2 regions of the Xanthobacter variabilis genome follow, and region 2 is predicted to be linked to the other one. Evidence: riboswitches for the same ligand, from Rfam matches in the RefSeq annotation. Region 2 holds a riboswitch; the other holds the start of a gene.

Region 1 (3,401 bases), 770 kb from region 2:
CCGCTTGCCTTCATGCGTCGCAGGGAAGCGCCCTAGTCGCCCGTGAATGGGCGGAAGTGCTTGGAAAGCTTCAGGCCCTGCCCCTGGTAGTGGGAGCGCATGTCGGCGCCGTAGAGGGTGCCGGGGCGCCCGGCCATCCGCTCATAGACCAGCCGGCCCACGGTCTGCCCATGCTCCAGGATGAAGGGCACCTCGCGCGAGCGCACTTCCAGCACCGCGCGGGCCCCGCGGCCGCCGGCCACGGCGCTGCCGAAGCCGGGATCGAAGAAGCCCGCATAATGCACGCGGAACTCGCCTACCAGCGGGTCGAAGGGCACCATCTCGGCCGCATAGTCCGCCGGCACATGCACCGCCTCGCGGGAGGCGAGGATGTAGAAGGCATCCGGGTCGAGCACGAGCGAGCGCCCGTCCCCCCGCACCCGGATCGGCTCCCAGAAGTCCTCCACGTCCAGCGCGCCGGACTGGTCCACGTCGATGACGCCGGTGTGGCGTTTGGCCCGGAACCCCTGGAGGCCACCGAGCGCCTCGCCCGCCAGATCCACCCCCAGCGCGATGCCGCCCGCGGCCACATCCGGCTGGGGCGCGTCCACCAGGCATTCGGCGGTCTGCAGGCTCAAGAGTTCCAGATCCGAGAGCCGCGCCACGCCGCGCCGGAACCGCAGCTGCGACAGACGCGAGCCGGTGCGCACCAGGATGGGGAAGGTGCGCGGCGAGATTTCCAGATAGAGCGGACCCCGATAACCCTGCGGAATGGTGTCGAACGCCCGCGCCCCGTCGGTGATGACGCGCACGAACACGTCCAGTCGGCCGGTGGAGCTCTTGGGATTGGCGGCGGCGGCGAGGTCCGCCGGCAGCTTCAGCCGCTCGAACAGCTCCACCAGATAGACGCAGCCCGTCTCCAGCACCGCCCCCTGGGAGAGGTCGAGCTTGTGAAGGGCCAGCGTGTCGAGCCGCTCCTTCACGCTCACGCCGGCGCCGGGCAGGAAGCTCGCCCGCACGCGCCAGGCGCTGCGCCCCAGCCGCAGGTCCAGGCTGGCCGGCTGGATCTGATCGGCATCAAGAGCATGCCGGCAGGCGATGAGCCCCTTCGCCTTCAGCTCCGAGATGGCTTCGGCGGGAAGGATTCCCGGCTTCAGTACATCGGCCACGCGCATCCCCACATCCGCTTTGCCATCCGCCCCGTTCGATTTAACGAACGAATTCCTTGACGCCAAGGGGACGGCGGCATTAGTGATCCCGCTCGTGGTCAATTTGAGCCGGCCGGCTTGCAGCCACGTTAAAAACGCACTTGCTAAAAGGCCGGGGATGAGCGGATCGCCGCCGCGCATGTGCCGTGAAGTCGCGGACAAATGCAAGCGTGGGACCGCAACACATCCTCCGCCGTGGAGACAGCCATGTCGTCGGCGTCCGAAACGGGCCAGCCCCGTCCCAGCTTCCTCGGTTCCGCGGAGGCGCGCGCGCTTCATCCGGAAACGCGCCTCGTGCATGCGGGCACCACCCGTTCGCCGTTCGGCGAAACCTCGGAAGCCCTCTTTCTCACCCAGGGCTTCGTCTATGACAGCGCGGCCGCCTGCGAGGCGCGCTTCAAGGGCGAGGATCCCGGCTTCGTCTATTCCCGCTACGCCAACCCCACCACCTCCATGTTCGAGGAGCGCATGGCGCTGATCGAGGGCGCTGAGGTGGCGCGCGCCACCGCATCGGGCATGGCGGCGGTGAATGCGGCCCTGCTCTGCCAGGTGAAGGCCGGCGACCATGTGCTGGCGGCCCGCGCCCTGTTCGGCTCCAGCCGCTGGATCCTGGAAGAGCTGCTGCCGCGCTTCGGCGTCGAGGTGACGCTCGTGGACGGCACCGACATCGAGGCCTGGCGCCGGGGCATCCGCTCCAACACCCGCGCCTGCCTGCTGGAAAGCCCCACCAACCCCACCCTCGACATCATCGACATCGCGGCGGTGGCCGAGATCGCCCATTCCGTGGGCGCGCGGCTGGTGGTGGACAATGTGTTCGCCACCCCCCTCCTGCAGCACCCGCTGAAGCTGGGCGCCGACGTGGTGGTTTATTCCACCACCAAGCATGTGGACGGCCAGGGCCGCTGCCTGGGCGGCATGGTGCTGTGCTCACGCCAGTTCCTCGATGAGGAGCTCCAGGTGTTCCTGCGCCAGACCGGCCCTTCCATCTCCCCCTTCAATGCGTGGGTGATGCTGAAGGGGCTGGAGACGCTGTCCGTCCGCGTGGAGCGCATGCAGGCGAGCGCGGCGCGGCTGGCGGACGTGCTGGCCGGCGCGCCCGGCGTGGAGAAGGCGCTTTATCCCTTCCGCGACGACCATCCGCAGGCGGCGCTCGCGCGCCGGCAGATGAGCGGCGGCGGCACCCTCGTGACCTTCGTGGTGGAAGGCGGCAAGGAGGGCGCTTTCCGCTTCATGGATGCGCTCAGGGTGATCCGCATCTCCAACAATCTCGGCGACGCTAAGAGCCTCATCACCCATCCCGCCACCACCACCCACCAGCGCTTCACGCCCGAGGCACGCGCGGAAATGGGCATCAGCGACGGCCTGTTGCGCCTGTCGGTGGGCCTGGAGCATCCCGACGACCTGGAAGCCGACCTGCGCAACGCCCTGACGGCCATCTGAGGCACCCGCCGCACGCGCTCGCCCGCAATGGCGACGCGCGGCCCCGCTGACAGAGCCATGGCAACCAGCCCCTCCGGCCCCCTGGTGACTTGCGACTCCGCAACGAGCCAGAGGGCATGGAGGGGCTGAAGGCCACGGCGGCGGGATGCACCTCCGGACGAACAGGCCGCAGACAGCCAGCCGGTGCGCGTGACGGCGCGCGCGTTACCGTGCACCGCGGCGCGCGAAACCACCCAGCGGCCGCGCCACGCCCCTGCGCTGCGAGGTGGGAAGCCGCCCTCGGAACGGCAACGGACATCCGCCGCTCGCGCCATGCCCCACGGCGGGGCCGCCCCTGCTCCATCTCCCAGACGACAGAAACAGGCCCCTCGCCCCGCGCCGCATGAGCTCGGCGGTAGACGTATGGGTGCGTGCGGAGATCAGCACCACTCCCGACCATAGCCAGCGCCCCGGCCACGCCCCCCGGGCCCGAAGCGCCCGCGTGCCGTTCCCCACGACAGCAACGATCCCCGAGGGAACTACTGTCGTCAGCCTTGTCCGACGCGAATCCCCCTCGAACCGCAGAAACTGCCACAGACCCCTTATAAGTTGCGCCGATGCCACGGCATCTATTCGTCGGATATATCCGACATCTGCAGCATTCTCCGGCCCATGCCCGCAAGGCTGCATCGCCGCCGCAAGACACCACTCGTCGGATTTTATCGACACTTCATACCGGCACCTCAATGGCGACCTTTTGCCGGAAATTTGTGCGTAAAAAATATAATATAATCA
Region 2 (3,401 bases):
TGCCCAGATCGCCGATCGCGGTTACAAGATCAGCCCCGTGGGCTACACGGTGAACTTCCCCATCGGCGTCTATTCCAAGAAGTATAAGAGCTTCGACAACATCCCCGCCGGCGCCAGCATCGCCATTCCCAACGACCCCACCAACGGCGGGCGCGTGCTGCTGCTTCTGGCCGACAAGGGCTATCTCAAGCTCGACCCGAAGGCCGGCGTGAAGGCCTCGGTGGCGGACATCGTGGAGAACCCGAAGAAGTTCAAGTTCGTTGAGATCGACGCCGCCCAGCTCCCCCGCGCCCTGCCCGACGTGGATGCCGCCGGCATCAACACCAACTACGCCAAGGAAGCCGGCCTGGACCCCGTGAAGGACCCCATTTTGCGCGAGGACCCCAAGGGCCCCTATGTGAACGTCATCGCCGTGCGCACCGAGGACAAGGACAAGCCCTGGGTGAAGACACTGGTGGAAAGCTACCAGTCGCCCGAGGTGAAGACCTTCATCCTCGACACCTTCAAGGGCTCGGTGCTGCCGAGCTGGTGAGCCCAGCTCCCGCCGCTTTGACACGAAAACCCGGCGCGCCACCGCGCGCCGGCCCGTCAGGATCCACGCCGCGCAACGATGAACAGCCGCGGAAAGGCCAGCAGCACCTTACCGTCGGCCCGCATGGGATAAGGGCCCACCAGGCGCTGGCGGTATTCCTCCAGGAACTGGGCCTTCTCATCCCCTTCCAGCGGATCGATGAACGGCCGCAGCCCAGTGCCCTTCACCCATTCCACGATCGCCGCCGCACTGGCCAGGGGATGGTTGTAGATGGTGTGCCAGATGTCCACCCGCTGGGCGGAATTGATCAGCAGGTCGTAATAGGCGGTGGGCGGCGGCAGCGTGGTGCGGGCCGCGACGGCATCACGCAGCTTGCGGGCCCAGGGGCCGGTCATCGCCGTCTCACGCATGGCCACGTGGGAGGGCTCGTCCAGATTGTCGGGCATCTGCACCGCCAGCACCCCGCCGGGCGCAAGCAGGGACAGAAGGCGTGGAAAGACCGCCTCATGGTCCGGCACCCATTGCAGCACCGCATTCGCGAAAATGAGATCGGCTGGCCGCGGCAGCGTGAAGGTCGAGGCATCGCCAATCTCGAAACGCGCCCGTGGCAGGCGCTTTCGGGCCGCCTCCAGCATGGCCGGCGATGTGTCGAGCCCCAGCACCTCGGCATCGGGGAAGCGTGCCGCGATCAGCTCCGTGGAGTTGCCCGGACCGCAGCCGAGGTCCACCACGAACGACGCCTGATCCAGCGACACCTGTGCCAGCAGATCCCGCGCCGGGCGGGTGCGCTCGTCCTCGAACTTCAGATACTGCTGGGCATTCCAATCGGCCATGGGGGTCTCCTGAACGGCGGTCGGATACAATAGCATCACCACCTTGCGGAAGGATCACCTCGCAACCGCATGGCGTTTCGCCGTTGCCAAAGGCCCGGTGCAAGAGTAGAGACGACCTCACATCCAGAGTTGGGGCGACGCCCAACACCAACCTGCCGGTCCGGGCAAGGTGGTACTCTCTTCCAGCAGAGAGGATGTGGCCGAGCCGGCAAACCAACGGATCAAGCCACCCAGCGTCAGTTCCGACAGGCCCGAGGACGACGCGATGCCCATCAAGATTCCTGACCTTCTGCCCGCCCGCCGCACGCTGGAGGCCGAGGGCATGATGGTGATGAGCGAAGGCGACGCCATCCGGCAGGACATCCGCCCCCTGCGCATCGCTCTCCTCAACCTGATGCCGGACAAGATCTCCACCGAAGTGCAGATCGCCCGCCTGTTGGGGGCGACGCCGCTACAGGTCGAACTGACGCTCGTGCGCATCACAGAGCACGTCTCCCGCAATACCCCCGAAGACCACATGTCCGCCTTCTACCGCCCCTGGGCGGAGGTGGAGCATGAGCGATTCGATGGCCTCGTGGTCACCGGCGCCCCGGTGGAGCACCTGCCGTTCGGCGAGGTTTCATATTGGGACGAGCTCTCCCGCGTGTTCGACTGGACCCAAACCCATGTGCACCGCACCTTCACCATCTGCTGGGCGGCGCTGGCGGCGGTGCGGCACTTCCACGGCATGCCGAAGCACACCCTGGGGCAGAAGGCGTTCGGGCTCTATCGCCACCGCGTCCTGCAGCCCGCCTCGCCTTTCCTGCGCGGATTTCCGGACACCTTCCGGGTTCCCGTCTCCCGCTGGGCGGAGGCCCGCGCGCGCGACATTCCCGCCGATAGCGGCCTGATCGTGCTGGCCGACTCCCGGGAGACCGGCCTGTGCCTGCTCGACGATCCGCGCCACCGGGCGCTGCACATGTTCAATCACCTGGAATACGACGCGGCCACTCTGGCCAACGAATATTTCCGGGACGCGGCGAAGGAGCCCGGAACGCCCCTTCCAGCCCACTATTTCCCGGACGACAATCCGCAGACACCGCCGGAGAATCGCTGGCGCGGCCACGCGCACCTGCTATTCGCCAACTGGATCAATGAGATGTACCAGAGCACGCCGTTCGAGCTGGAACGCGTCGGGCAGTCGGATGCGTAGGCTTCACCAGCCAGGAGGTTGCGCGGCGGCCCCCCGTTGCGCGGGCTTCAACGAGGCGCCCAGACGTGCAATGCAGCCAAGAAGTATACATTGACAATCCCTGCCTGCCAACCTAGAGTTTTCACGGTAGCCTAATACAAAAGAACTATAAAGTTCTTCCGATCGTAGATAAAGCTGGAGCTGCGGCGCGGGACCCCAATTGGCCATGGATCAAAGCAACGTTCTGGACGAGGTGCCGTTGCAGCGCGCCACGGAGGCGTCTCAATACTGGGTGTGGCAGCTCAACAAGAATTGTGAGTTTTGCTTTTCCTCGTCCGCGGCCCGCCCTCTGCTTGGCCTCGGCGCAGATGATATAATGGGGCGGGAGTATTTCTCCGTTCTGCCCAATAATGGTACGCCCGACTTCGAAAGCATCTTTAGAAGCGCGGTGACTGAAGGCCGGTCCATTGAAAACCTGGTCCACAAGACACAGCATGCGAACGGCTCCACTCGCGTTTTCGAGGTAAGTGGCGCACCGGTACGGCGCGACGACGGTGCGCCTGATGGCTTCTTCGGTGTCAGCACCGACATCACCGCCGAGACCGCGGAGGAAAAGAACCTCCTCGATCCCAAGACGCTCTATACGGAAGCGCCGGTGGCGCTGTGCGTCGTCAACCGGCAAGGGCACTATACCCGCGTCAACGGCCAGTTCGCGCGCACCGCCGGCGTGCCGGCCGAGCGCATCATCGGCCTGCCTGTCGCCGAGTTCTCACCCGAGGCCGCGCAGCACTTCGAGCGCAACATCAAGATCTTCGATCTCGGCGGCGAGGTGAGCGAACATGAGGTGCGGTGGCGCGGCCGCTCG

What was found. A riboswitch is a leader RNA that binds a small molecule or an ion and turns the genes downstream of it on or off. The one in region 2 is predicted to bind S-adenosylmethionine.
Region 1: it holds a riboswitch for S-adenosylmethionine, as region 2 does, so the genes downstream of both, V5F26_RS09605 (O-succinylhomoserine sulfhydrylase) here and V5F26_RS12955 (homoserine O-succinyltransferase) in region 2, are expected to answer to the same signal.

What each region holds. Positions count from the first base shown of each region.
Region 1 covers NZ_CM195533.1:2,218,140-2,221,540, reverse strand. Annotated here, with positions in the region: gene V5F26_RS09610 (2'-deoxycytidine 5'-triphosphate deaminase) at 33-1,154, opposite strand; SAM riboswitch at 1,233-1,315, shown strand; gene V5F26_RS09605 (O-succinylhomoserine sulfhydrylase) at 1,395-2,627, shown strand.
Region 2 covers NZ_CM195533.1:2,988,364-2,991,764, reverse strand. Annotated here, with positions in the region: gene V5F26_RS12965 (MetQ/NlpA family ABC transporter substrate-binding protein) at 1-532, shown strand, start outside; gene tam (trans-aconitate 2-methyltransferase) at 589-1,365, opposite strand; SAM-I-IV-variant riboswitch at 1,480-1,591, shown strand; gene V5F26_RS12955 (homoserine O-succinyltransferase) at 1,631-2,557, shown strand; gene V5F26_RS12950 (sensor domain-containing diguanylate cyclase) at 2,763-3,401, shown strand, end outside.